4 regions of the Virgibacillus proomii genome follow, and region 1 is predicted to be linked to each of the others. Evidence: riboswitches for the same ligand, from Rfam matches in the RefSeq annotation. Region 1 holds a riboswitch; each other region holds the start of a gene.
What was found. Region 1 has a riboswitch for thiamine pyrophosphate ahead of BN1066_RS13920 (ABC transporter substrate-binding protein). Riboswitches for the same ligand answer to the same signal wherever they lie in the genome.
Positions count from the first base shown of each region.

Region 2: linked by a shared signal. The riboswitch ahead of tenA (thiaminase II) and the one ahead of BN1066_RS13920 (ABC transporter substrate-binding protein) in region 1 are both predicted to bind thiamine pyrophosphate.
Region 3: linked by a shared signal. The riboswitch ahead of BN1066_RS12165 (thiamine phosphate synthase) and the one ahead of BN1066_RS13920 (ABC transporter substrate-binding protein) in region 1 are both predicted to bind thiamine pyrophosphate.
Region 4: linked by a shared signal. The riboswitch ahead of thiT (energy-coupled thiamine transporter ThiT) and the one ahead of BN1066_RS13920 (ABC transporter substrate-binding protein) in region 1 are both predicted to bind thiamine pyrophosphate.

Region 1 covers NZ_FUFN01000010.1:1,372,159-1,375,349, reverse strand. The annotation lists gene BN1066_RS13930 (ABC transporter permease) at 1-758, opposite strand, end outside; gene BN1066_RS13925 (thiamine-binding protein) at 758-1,048, opposite strand; gene BN1066_RS13920 (ABC transporter substrate-binding protein) at 1,082-2,080, opposite strand; TPP riboswitch at 2,247-2,357, opposite strand.
Region 2 covers NZ_FUFN01000010.1:783,494-786,684, forward strand. The annotation lists gene BN1066_RS11490 (aldehyde dehydrogenase family protein) at 1-291, shown strand, start outside; gene tenA (thiaminase II) at 929-1,633, opposite strand; TPP riboswitch at 1,761-1,853, opposite strand; gene BN1066_RS11500 (zinc-dependent alcohol dehydrogenase family protein) at 2,283-3,191, opposite strand, start outside.
Region 3 covers NZ_FUFN01000010.1:937,050-940,240, forward strand. The annotation lists gene BN1066_RS12155 (hypothetical protein) at 1-270, shown strand, start outside; gene BN1066_RS12160 (DinB family protein) at 585-1,058, opposite strand; TPP riboswitch at 1,679-1,790, shown strand; gene BN1066_RS12165 (thiamine phosphate synthase) at 1,927-2,538, shown strand; partial or broken gene thiO (glycine oxidase ThiO) at 2,522-3,191, shown strand, end outside.
Region 4 covers NZ_FUFN01000010.1:644,655-647,845, forward strand. The annotation lists partial or broken gene BN1066_RS10930 (dTDP-glucose 4,6-dehydratase) at 177-991, shown strand; TPP riboswitch at 1,285-1,386, shown strand; gene thiT (energy-coupled thiamine transporter ThiT) at 1,551-2,147, shown strand; gene rhaM (L-rhamnose mutarotase) at 3,140-3,191, shown strand, end outside.

The sequences.
Region 1 (3,191 bases):
CCTTCTTCAATCAGCTTCCAACGAATAACTTTTTGTTCTAAATACGTTAGCAGCAGAAAAAATAACAAACTTAATACGACGATAAATAAAATAGCTACAAATACACGATCTGTCCGAAACGAAGAAGAGGCTAAAGTCATGTAATATCCGATACCTTCACTAGAACCTAGCCACTCTGAAATGACCGTTCCCATCACACTATACGTGGCAGATATTTTTAATCCACTAAATAATGAGGGCAGTGCATATGGCCACTCCAGCTTCAAGAAAATTTGCTGTTTATTTGCACCTGCCATTTGCATATAATGCTTTAATTCCTCACTTGTTTGCCGAAATCCATCAAGAGCAGCAATGGTAATAGGAAAAAAGCAAACTAGTATAATAACAATTATCTTAGGCAATATTCCAAATCCGAACCAAATAACAAGCAATGGTGCCAAGATGATAATTGGAATATTTTGGGAAATAATTAAAATTGGATAAAAGGCCTCGCGCATCCCAGGTATAAGATGGAGACAAACAGCAACCAAAATACCAACACTACTGCCGACTAAAAATCCAACAATCGTTAACTGAATCGTCGAGACTAAATGATGAACATAGTCTGACCAGCCTGTAATCGCTTCTTGTAAAATAATTGATGGTGCAGGAAGTAACCACTCAGGTACATGAAACCAAGAACAGATAAACTCCCAGCTAAGCATGAAAAGGATGAGGACCAAAACCGGCCGCCATCCCTTTAATAATTTCTTCCTCATTAGCGATACTTCTCCGTTAATTTATCCATCGAAGCACCTGTAGGCTGATAAAATATTTTTACTTGTGAAATTACACTTGGGCATCCAAGTTCAGTCATTCGCTCATTCATTTTTTCAATGACAGTTAATAACTCGGATAACTCACCCTCCATTGTCGTTTCCAATGGATTGACTTGATAACGGACTTCAGCTTGATCAATAATTGCAATTGCTTCATCTACATAAGGTATAACATCTTCCCCATTTTTTGTTTTTGGGATAATCTGAATGCTCACAAGGGAATTGGCCATGACGATTCCTCCTTTGAATAGTTAATTTAATATTTATTTAGGTAAAAATTCATTGGTAAATGCTTTTTCACTATCTAATGGTTTATCTAATAATTTATTTTCATACATCCAAGATGCGTAATTATCCCAAACTTCCAGTTGTTGCTCTCCCCATCTCTTTGCATCATCTTGATACTTATCAGCTAGCCATTTTTGACTTGCTTTTACCAGTTCTTCATCAAGATCAGGAACTGCTTCGATTAAAATATTTGCGGCTTCTTCTGGATTGTCAATCGCTAGTTCATATCCTTTTGTTACTGCCGATAAAAATTTTTTAATGGTTTCGGGATCTTTTTTAATCATGTCTTCATTTGTTGCTAAAACAGGCGTGTAATAATCTAGTTTCTCCGAGTAATCTGTGAGGTAAATCATATTTAATTCTTCATTTCGGAGCTCTGCTTCTACTCCTGTCCACCCGTAATAAATCCAAGCGAAATCAATATCTCGATTTACAGCTGTAAAAAAGTCCGTCTCCCCCATATTAACAATATTTACTTTTTCCACATTAGCATCTTCTTGCTTCATTAACGAACTGAGTACCGCTTTTTCTACAGGAGCACCCCATCCTCCATATGTTTTATCTTCGAAGTCTTTTGGCTTCGTAATGTTTTTTTCTTTTAACGAAGCAAACCCGGATGTGTTATGTTGAATGATTGCTGCAATGGAGATGATCGGAATATCTTGAACCCGTGCCTCTGTAATTCCTTCCTGATAACTAACACCAAAATCTGCTTTTCCTGATGCTACTAGCTGGTCTGCTCCTGCTTCTCCAGGCATCTTAATTTCTACATCGAGTCCTTCATCTTTAAAATACCCTTTTTCTTTCGCTACATATAGTCCGGTATGGTTTGTGTTTGGTGTCCAATCCAAAACTACAGATACTTTTTTTAGTTCTTTAGCTTGATCACCTTTTTTCTTCTTCTCTTCTCCATTTGTATTACAGGCTGTAAGTAAAGCAGTGATAAGGGCAAAAATAATGAGTCTCTTCAACATAATTTCCTCCTTGTACAAACATAGCTATGTAAGGTATAAAATCGAAAACGGACGTACACTGGCGACCTGCCTGGTTGCGCTAAACTAAAACGTCGACTCCTTCTTCCTCACGTAAAAAAAGCCTTAGGTGGTTTCGTACACCTAGGGCTTTCGCACATGCAACTATTGCTAATCAAAACATGTTCCCTACGCTGGCTTTACCCAGATCAGGTTCTAAGAGTCTAGTATCTTATGGATACAATCTCAACCAGCAACACTGGTTCCCCTACAACGCTTATGTTTATTTTTTGTTTATCCATTAGTAACTATGCCATATTCATGTCCATTAATCAAGCATTTTCCAAAAGACGACCCGTTTCTAATTCCGCTTTTATATGGGGAATATTTTATCTGTATGCTGCTTAAATTAGACGTTCTCTTTGTTTCTATAAAATTCCATCCTCATGTAAAAGAGGCTATTTCTTTCCTTGTGATGGTAAAAGGATGCAATAGTAAGATTTCTATTAATTTAAAGGAGATAAGCAATTATCAAATTAGTTAACAGAAGAAGAGTTCAGCCTAAAGTTACGAATGGATAATCTAACGGTTGAATAAAGATACTGTATATCGGAAGGTGTAAAATACTCGAGTAAAAAGATGAACGAAAAGAGGGTGAGCTAGAAGAGATCCTCCTTATAATGTATTCATTCAGTAGTCTTTTCCTGCATCCCTTATTGAGAAGTAAAACACAGGCTAAACCTTGACCACGATATGTCGCTGTTGAAGTTTTCCTTGTCCTCCTTTAAAAGTCCTGATGTATTGCTACCGAAGCTTTCCTTCCTTGGAAAATCGTGATGTGGCTATCAAAGCATACTCTGTCTTGAAAAACCTCGCTGTATCGCTATCGAAGCCTACTCTCTCTGTCAACCTAAACGAATCGGGATGTAGCTGCCGTTATCTCCCACTTAGCCTTCTTTGTATTCCCTATAACTCGTGAAGTAAGATTCTTACGCACACCTTACAACAGGATATCTTCCATTACGTATCAGTCACATTTTATTATCATCAGAAGGTACAAAAAACAAATAAATGTTAAACACTGCAAGTAAACCAATTAATATCCATAGAGAAA
Region 2 (3,191 bases), 590 kb from region 1:
GGTCCTGTTGTCACCATTATTCCATATCACAGATTAGAAGAAGCCATTGATTTAGTTAACCATTCCAAATACGGCTTGCAAGCTGGTATTTATACATCTGATTTAAATTTGTCTTATCAGATTCCATATTTACTCGATGTTGGAGGAGTTGTAATTAATGACACCTGTTGTTATCGTGCTGACCAGATGCCGTATGGTGGTGTGAAGGAAAGCGGAAATGGGAAAGAGGGTCCTGCGTATGCAATTCAAGAATTGGTTAAAACAGTAACTGTAGTTGTCAATCTGGAATAAGAATGAATTCGTTATTTTGCTTGTATTCAGTTTAAATGTTTAAGGGAAGGATGATTGAAATTCTCATGCTTTTAAATTTAGAATACATGATGTACCAGTGCTGACAATAGGGAAAGTTAAGATGAATTTAATATTAGTGAGATTACACTTGTGATACCTTGCTTAATTCTAGTAGAGGATCACAGGTGTTTTAATTGTGCTTTTTATAGAATATATATCAGTACTCAAACTGAGATGATGAGGATAGACTTATTATCCTTATCATAGAGACTTCTAAAATAGTATTTTAATTCAAACGAGAAAGCGGAAAAAGTAAATGTCGCAACAGAACTTATGGAAGTTGAGACAATAATGCATAAAAGTCAAGGGAGAATGAGTCAGTACAATCTACAAGCTTACGAATATTTCAATCCACGCACTGTAGCTTACTATGTAAAAATGGGATACAGCATGCAGAGGAAGTGTGGAGCTACCTATTTCCTATGAGAAAGGAAGGAAAAGTTTGCACGAGAAGGGCATTGGTGTTCAATTAATTGTAGAAGTTACGTATTTGGATATCGAGGAAATAATAAAATTAAAAGAACGTCCCAAGTGATTCGTTTTAGCTTGGGACGTCATAAGGACGCGCTTTTAGCTTTTATTCATTATGCCGTTGTACTATGCTATGATGCGATTGGCGATTAGAAAACCAATCTTCTTTGGTATACGCCATTTCCCAAAATGCAAGCTCATATTCCTTGGCGATAATAAATTGTTCCTTCATCTTAGCTTTTTCCTTTTCGCTAGAGTTAGCAGCGATTTGATTTAATAGATCAATTTGTTCTTTCGTAGACTTATGGAACCATTCACTAGAATAGGTATCAATCCAATTTTTATAAATTTTTTCAGAAGGATCAGCATCTTGATATGTTTTGCCAATATCTGCATATAGCCAGTAACACGGCAGAAGAGCGGCAATCGTTTGTCCAAGATTGCCGGAGAGTGAAGCTCGGTAAAGATGCGCTGTATAAGCATACGCTGTTGGAGCCGGTTTAAAATTTTCCATATCCTCATCAGTAATGTTCAATATTTCTGCATGCTGCTTATGAACAGTTAACTCTGCTTGTGCAGTACCCTTTGCTTTTTCTAGCAGCATAGCAGTTACTTGGAAATCCTCTGCTTGAGTGGCAGCTAACGCATGTACTTTTCCGAAATGTTTTAAATAGTAAATGTCTTGAAGAATATAATATTTAAAAATATCCAATGGTAAATCACCTTGTGCTATTCCTTTAACAAATGGATGATTTACACTTTGTTTCCAGCTGTCTGTAGTTGCTTCACGTAATGTGTCTGTAAATGGCATAAAAAATTCCTCCTCATTCATATGTTTTTGAACTTGATCGAGGAGGAAAGGGATAAGCTTAATAAGGCAATCAATCTGTGAACATAGATATAGAATTTATATGTAAACACATAGATAGATAGTATCCTTAAGCAGTTTTCCACTTCCCTCCGCTGGTGCTAACCAGATCAGGTTCTAAGGGTCTTTGTCTCAGCCACTGAAGGCTCCCCTAGCAGAAATATTGCTAACTACAATTGAAGCATAACATAATGATAACTAAAGTCAACCATATTATCCGAAAATTATTAATTTGAAGGAATAATTAAGTGGTTTAAAACTAGTGAATTACACTGTTCGGAAAATGTTTTTCTTGCTTGACGTGAAAAAAAACACTTAATAATAGTGGGTAAGAACTCGTATTTATTACAAAATAGACAGGCTTTTTAAGAAAAATCCCATGGAGTGTGAATTATCCATGGGGTATTCATTGACTTTGAATTTATATAGGATTCTTTTTTGTTTTGTCTAGATTTTTATTGTTATGCAGTATAAATGTGAAGTGCTTAACTTAATGTTCAATAAAAACGAAAAGAATAAAATTCATGCTTCATCCTAATATTTAGTTTTAAAATGAATCTTGAATTTTTAATAGCGTTTGTTATTTAACTAATTAATCTGCTTCAAGGATTACTTTTAATGCTTTTTCTTTAGCAGCATTTTCAAATACTTCATAAGCTTTCATAATTTCATTAAGTTTAAAACGGTGAGTCACTAATTTCTCAGGTTGAATCTTTCCGGATTTTACGGTTTTTAGTAACATCGGCGTGGAATTTGTATCTACAAGACCTGTTGTAAGGGTAATATTATGAATCCATAGCTTTTCAAGGCTTAAATCCACTTTCACTCCGTGTACACCCATGTTTGCAATATGGCCACCCGGTGCTACAATATGTTGACAGATATCAAATGTTACAGGGATACCTACTGCCTCCATCGCCACGTCTACTCCTACTTGATTCGTGTACTCCATTACTTTTTCAATTACGTTTCCATCTGAACTGTTAATCGTTTTTGTTGCACCAAACTCTTTAGCTACAGCTAAACGATTGTCATCAAGGTCAATCATAATTATTTCGGAAGGAGAATAAAATTGTGCTCCTAACAGTGCTGATAAACCAACTGGCCCTGCCCCAACAATTGCAATTGTATCACCAGGTTTTACTTTTCCTTTAAGAACGCCGATTTCAAATCCAGTTGGAACAATATCACTTAACATTACTAACGCTTCATCCTCAACACCCTCAGGCATATGGTATAAACTCGTATCACCATATGGAATGCGAACATATTCCGCTTGTGTACCATCAATTAAATGACCCAAAATCCAGCCGCCATTCTCACAATGTGAGTACATTTGCTTTTTACAATAGTCACAAGTACCGCATGATGTAATACAGGAAATAATAACTCGATCGCCAACGTTGAAGTTTTTAACAGAATCTCCTACTTCTTCGACAATCCCGACACCTTCATGACCAAGGGTACGACCATTTTCTACTGCTGGTACATCCCCTTTCAA
Region 3 (3,191 bases), 440 kb from region 1:
GGACTTCAGTTAGGAAACTGGCAGTTAGCATATGTAGAAAAAGAAAAACGGTTACTAACGGAAGAAGAACGAAAAGAAATCAATGGTCAACTACTGGATAATATGGAAAAAAATACGAAAGCAATTTTTAAGGAAAAAGCATGTGTAAACATTTCCCTAAGAATGTTGTGTCAGCATTCCCCTGTTGTAGGGGCATGTTGCTTTTATCCCGGATGTAAGGATCCGTACTTTTCTCAATTCAAAAATGTGCAAATGATATTAAGAACATGATGAGAAAAACGGCTCCTAAACCCCCGATTCGCTCAAAGGCCTTTAGGTCATACCCTTGCGGTACTAACATTCAAGGAGAAAAGCACTCCTTGAATGAAGTTTCCCTTTATCCCGGATGTAAGGATCCGTACTTTTCTCAATTCAAAAATATGCAAATGATGTTGCGAACATGATGAGAAAAACGGCTCCTAAATCCCCGATTCGTTCAAAGGCCTTTAGGTCATACCCTTGCGGTACTAACATTCAAGGAGAAAAGCACTCCTTGAATGAAGTTCCTTTATCCCGTCAGAAGCTCTGCCGTTGGTACAACGTTACTAGCTAAGCGCTTGCGCTTTTGATCCTGCAATCAGTCTCATTGTATGTAATTGACCACTGTGATTTGCTTCATGAAAAACAGCTACTTTTGCTAGACCGCCAATCGTTTCCTGCCCTAAAAACGGCTTCTCCAATTTTGTAGCAAAGTAATCAGGCTGTAAGTCCATAACCCGTCTTAGTTGGTCTTTGAGTTGATCTTTTAGTTCAGCTAGACTTGGTACTTCCTCTGGCCAATCAGCTGGTTTTGTTCCATTTCCAAATAGGGAAACATAGTTTTCCGGTAAATGAGCTGACTGATTAGGAAATCCGAATAAAAATTGTTCAGCAACGGTTAAAATATGTCCGATTTGCCAGCGGATGGTGTTATTTAATCCTTCTAGCTGTACATCGATGAGAGATTCATCCAGTTTATCCATTTCCATTAATAGCATATTTCGGTTAAATGCAAATTGTTCAACTAAAGTTTGACTCATGTTCATCCCCCTTAAAGATCATTATGAAATTAGTATAACAAACCTTTACTTAGAAAACAGTTTTAAAGGGTGTTCAAAAAGGAGGATAAAAGGGGACAAGGTCGACAAAGGTCTCAAGCATCTATGTTGCAAAGTCGACACGAGCATCTTCTATTTAGTTGAAGTTCGAGACGGCGCAGTTTTGGATAGCGGGCTTGTGTATTGACTGCTTCATTTCCTACAGAACGTGGGCGCTTTTAGTAGAAGAGCTTTTATTAATTTAGTTATATGAGCACTCATATAGCTTCCTCAAGACCCATTCCCACGTGGGAGCTGCACTTATACTTGAACTTAAAAATTTTTAAATACGTTGAATGAACTTCACGCTAAAATTTTATACATTCTAATGTACGAAGAATTTCGTTCGCGCTTCTTACCGACTTTTATAAATAACCTTCTATGGGAAATGTTTATATTATGAGCGTTCTAGCTTCACTGTATAAGTAAAGTCGGCTAATAAATTGCAATTCTCATAGCCAGACTTTTTAGTGAAAAATTACGATAATAGCAATGACTTTACATATCACTTATAATCATGTAAAGTATGGGTAAGTAATATTCTAAAATATTTAATAATAATATATTTTCACTAGGGGTGCCATTGGATAATGGCTGAGATCAACGTATGACGTTGGGACTCTTTGAACCTGATCTGGATGAAGTACCAGCGGAGGAAAGTGACAGTTGACTAGTATCTTTAAATTAGTCTTTGAATCTATGACTATGTATGTCGCTTTTTCCTAAACCGGAGAAAGCGGCATTTTTATTTTACTACAGGAAAGTATAAAACTTTAGGCTTTATCGTATAAGAAAAACACTGAGGTGTAGTATGAAACTAATTGCAGTTACTGATGGAAAAATGGCAGAAGCGGAGTTAATAAAAACGGTGCAAGCTATCGCTCCTTATGTTAATTTTATTATTTTAAGAGAAAAGCAGAAATCGCCGCGAGCGTACTTAGCGTTTGTGAATCGTTTATTAGCTGCCGGAGTGCCTAAGGACCGTCTCTGTATCCATGAACATGCTGTAATTTGTGCCATAACAGGTGTAAACAGGCTCCATTTACCGGAAAACAGCTTGCCTGTAAATAAAATTAAACAACTATTTCCATCATTAACGATAGGTGTTTCTGTTCATACTTTACCAAAAGCTGTGGAGGCAGGGCAAAATGGTGCAGATTATGTCATGTATGGGCATGTTTATGCTACTGCTAGTAAAAAAGGAATGGAGCCTAGAGGAATAAAGCAATTAGAAAAAATTATTTCCTCTGTTTATCTTCCGGTTATAGCAATTGGCGGCATTAATGTAACAAAAATTGAAGAACTAGCACAAGTGAATACTGATGGAATAGCTGTTATGTCAGCTGTTTTTTCTCAAGAAAATCCACTAGAAGCTGTGAAGATACTAAGAGAGGTGGTTAGTAAAAGTGAACAATCATCATGAAGTACTTATTGTTGGCGGAGGGGTAATTGGACATAGTATTTCCTATTATTTAAATAAAAATGGCGTATCTGCAACGGTTATGGAGAAAGGAGAAAGTGGTCACCAAGCAACTCGGGCCGCTGCAGGTATGCTTGGTGTTCACACAGAAAATAAACGTTCTGGGGAGTTTTATCGCTTTTGTAAGGAAAGCAGAGATTTATATAAAAGTTTAAGGCAGGAATTGTATAAGCTTACTTCCATCGATATACAACTTACCTCTTTTGGTATGCTAGAAGTAGCTTTGAAGAAAGTGAAGCTCAAAAGCTCTTGGAAAAACAACTAGCCTTTTCTGAATTAGAATGGCTTGAAAGAGCAGAATTAAAAGAGAAGTTTCTGTCGTTACCGTCTAAAGTGGTAGGAGCATTGTATATAAAAGAGGATGGGCATGTAGAATCTACACGAGTGTGTGAAGCGTTTAAACAAGCAGCCCTTCAATTAGGGGGTGGGGTTATAGAAAACTGTCATGTAGTAACGATTCAAAAAGCGAAAGCAACATTCGTCCTAACAACAAATAAAGGATCGTTTACGGCTGACCAAGTAGTTATTGCAACAGGTGCAGATAGTGAACGTTGGTTTACAACTTTTGATCTACCAAATCCAATGATACCAATGAA
Region 4 (3,191 bases), 730 kb from region 1:
TTGTTCATCACTCCAACTACCTTTCTTGGTTTGAAGTTTTCCTACTCAGCAATTAGACCGAAAAATTCACGATTGTCTAAAGCTAAATTAATCGAAAATGGTTTTACTACCTTACCAACTTGGCAAGAAGCTTTAGCCTATTACCTGAATGAATTAAATCAAGGGGTAAAATAAAAATGATAACGAAGAAAGTGCTAGTGACTGGTGGAGCTGGATTTATAGGTGGTAACTTCGTGCAATTTATGGTAGACAAGTATCCCTACCAGAAATTTCCATATGCACAAATGTATTAGGCACCCAAATCCTTCTAGATGCTGCAAAGGCTGTAGATGTTTCGAAGTTTGTCCATGTCTCTACAGATGAAGTATATGGGGAGTTAGATTTTGATTCAACAAAATTTTTCACAGAGGAAACATCTCTTCAGCCGAATAGTCCATACAGCGCAAGTAAAGCAGCCGCTGATCTATTAGTCCGTTCCTATCATGAAACCTATAAACTATCAATGAATATCACACGCTGTTCCAACAATTATGGACCATATCATTTCCCAGAGAAGTTGGTTCCTTTAACCATTTCGAAAGTACTTAACGATGAAAATGTTCCACTGTATGGCGATGGAAAAAATATTCGTGACTGGTTACATGTCCATGATCATTGCGCAGCCATTGACCTTGTATTACATCAGGGTGCCAATGGGGAGGTTTATAATATAGGTGGTCATAATGAACGAACTAATTTAGAAGTTGTTAGAACGATTATAAAAACTTTAGGTAAATCAGAAGAATTAATTGAGTTTGTAAAAGATCGCCTAGGTCATGATAAACGGTATGCAATTGATCCTTCTAAACTAGAAAAGTTAGGTTGGAAACCTACTTTTACTTTTGACACCGGAATTGTTCATACAGTTCAATGGTACATCGATAATCAGCAGTGGTGGAAACAAATTATAAGTGGGGAGTATCAAAATTATTTTGAGAAACAATACACATGATTGATTAAAGATTTGGTTGCACTAGTTTGTTTTTTTTATCACTGGTCTCTAAAGTAATGTTTCCAGGGTTTTTATGTTTTTTAAAACTAGGATTAGCTATTTGTGTTTATGCACGTTTGATAGTAGATAGCTACAAGTCGAGATTACTTATAAATACCAAGACTTAATCGTTGGCATTTATGTCTGAATTGTCCCTTCTTTTATCTACAAAAATATTTAATAACCTTAATAAAAAAACCTAAAACACTGTTCATAAAGAAGTTTATCTATTATAATGAAAATAAAATATATTTAGAAACCACAAGGGGAGCTTTTTTGCTGAGAGTGAACAACTCTGTTCTGACCCTTTGAACCTGTTAGTTAGTACTAGCGTAGGGATGTGGAAAACGACGATTATGTTTATCCCATAGGTACAGTCTACTTTTATTTTTAATACGTAAAAGTAAGTTGCTTTTGCCATACCATCATGGGATAAATAAAATCTTTCACACATACAACACTTAACGTGTATCACTACGCTCTCCTTGAGGTTTCATATCATGAAAGGGGAGTATTTTTGATGCAAAATTTACGACTATTGGTGATGATTGAGGTAGCTTTTTTTGCAGCATTTGCATTTATTTTAGACATATTGCCTTCTATTAAGATATCACCAGCAATTTCCATTTCTTTTGCAATGGTACCAATTTTTATTCTAGCATTTCGCAGAGGGGTAGTAGCCGGGCTGTTATCCGGTTTCTTATGGGGACTTTTACAAGTAGTATTTGGAGATGCGGTCTATGTAACACCAGTTCAGTTTATGATAGAATATTTTATTGCGTTTGCTTTTGTTGGATTTGGCGGGCTTTTTTACACTGTTATTCAAAAGTCCTTTCAAAATGGGCATAAAAAAGCGGCATTGGCATGGATTGTATTAGCAACTTTGGTAGGCAGTCTCGCTCGCTACTTTTGGCATTTTATAGCTGGTGTTGTTTTTTGGGGAAAGTATGCACCAGATGGTATGTCCCCAGTTATTTATTCCTTAGTAGCAAATGGAACGACCATGTTAGGTGCTTTTGTTTTATGTTCTGTTATACTGGTTGCTGTTTTAGCCAGTGCTCCCAGAATCATTATGGAGAATAGCAGTTCTAGGAATAAATCGGAAAAAGTTTCCTAAATGAAAATACTACTGTTGATTAGCTAAACGTCAAAAGCGAATAATGCGCTAAAATTGTAAAAAATGAAGGATAAGAAACAAACTTAACCTTGATTGACTCCTAGTCTCTCAAGGTTTTTAATTTTATTGTATATTAACTATTTATATTGTTGGATGACAGTGGAAAATACCAAAAGTACAATAATAAATTTTAGATGACAAAAGGAAATTATAGGAACAGTTCGATGCTATATCCGTTTCGCATGGTGAAACTTTTTTTGAAAGTAGTTCGCTTGCTGCTGTTTAGCTAAAGCGATCAAACTACCGTGCTCACCTTCCTACGATAAGCTAACATCGGTTGGAATCTAATGGAAAACCGACTAAAAGTGGGCTTGCCGCTCACAGGCGTCAACACCCCTCTGTTTTAGAAGCATGTTTTCTTTATCCCGAATGTAAGAATCCGTATTTTTCTCATTTCAAAGATTTGCTTATGATTTTTGAGTACTGATGAGAAAAACGGCTCCTAAGTCCCCGATTTGTTCGAGTCGACAGGACAGAGTTGCTACGTAGTGATACACCGCGATTTTTCAAGGAAGAGAAAGCCTCTTGAATAAGTGCCGTGATTTTTCAAGACAGGGAAAAAACTCTTTAAATGAAGTTCTCTTTATCTCGCCAGGTATTCAGTTTGTAAGCCGTTAACCGAGCGTTTTTAGCTTTTGTTTTCCTTCACGAAACGTTGTCGTGTGGATATTATTCGTTATGTCGAATGTGAGAAATTATTTTTATATGCAATGGATATACATAACCAAATAAAAAGGTGGTATAATTCTTGCCCCTCGTTAAAAACCAAAAACAATAAAATCAAACATAAAAACAAATAAACAAATATAAATAAAACTAATATGTGTTGACTTTTTGTTTGTTTAGCATTATGATTAACATGTAAGTAAAATGTAATCGTTCTCATGAGGCGTTCATTTTCTTTTTAAAATATCAAAAAAGGATGATGTTGAATGATTAGAAAAGCTTTTGTCATGACAGTTTATCCTGATAAGCACGAGGAAT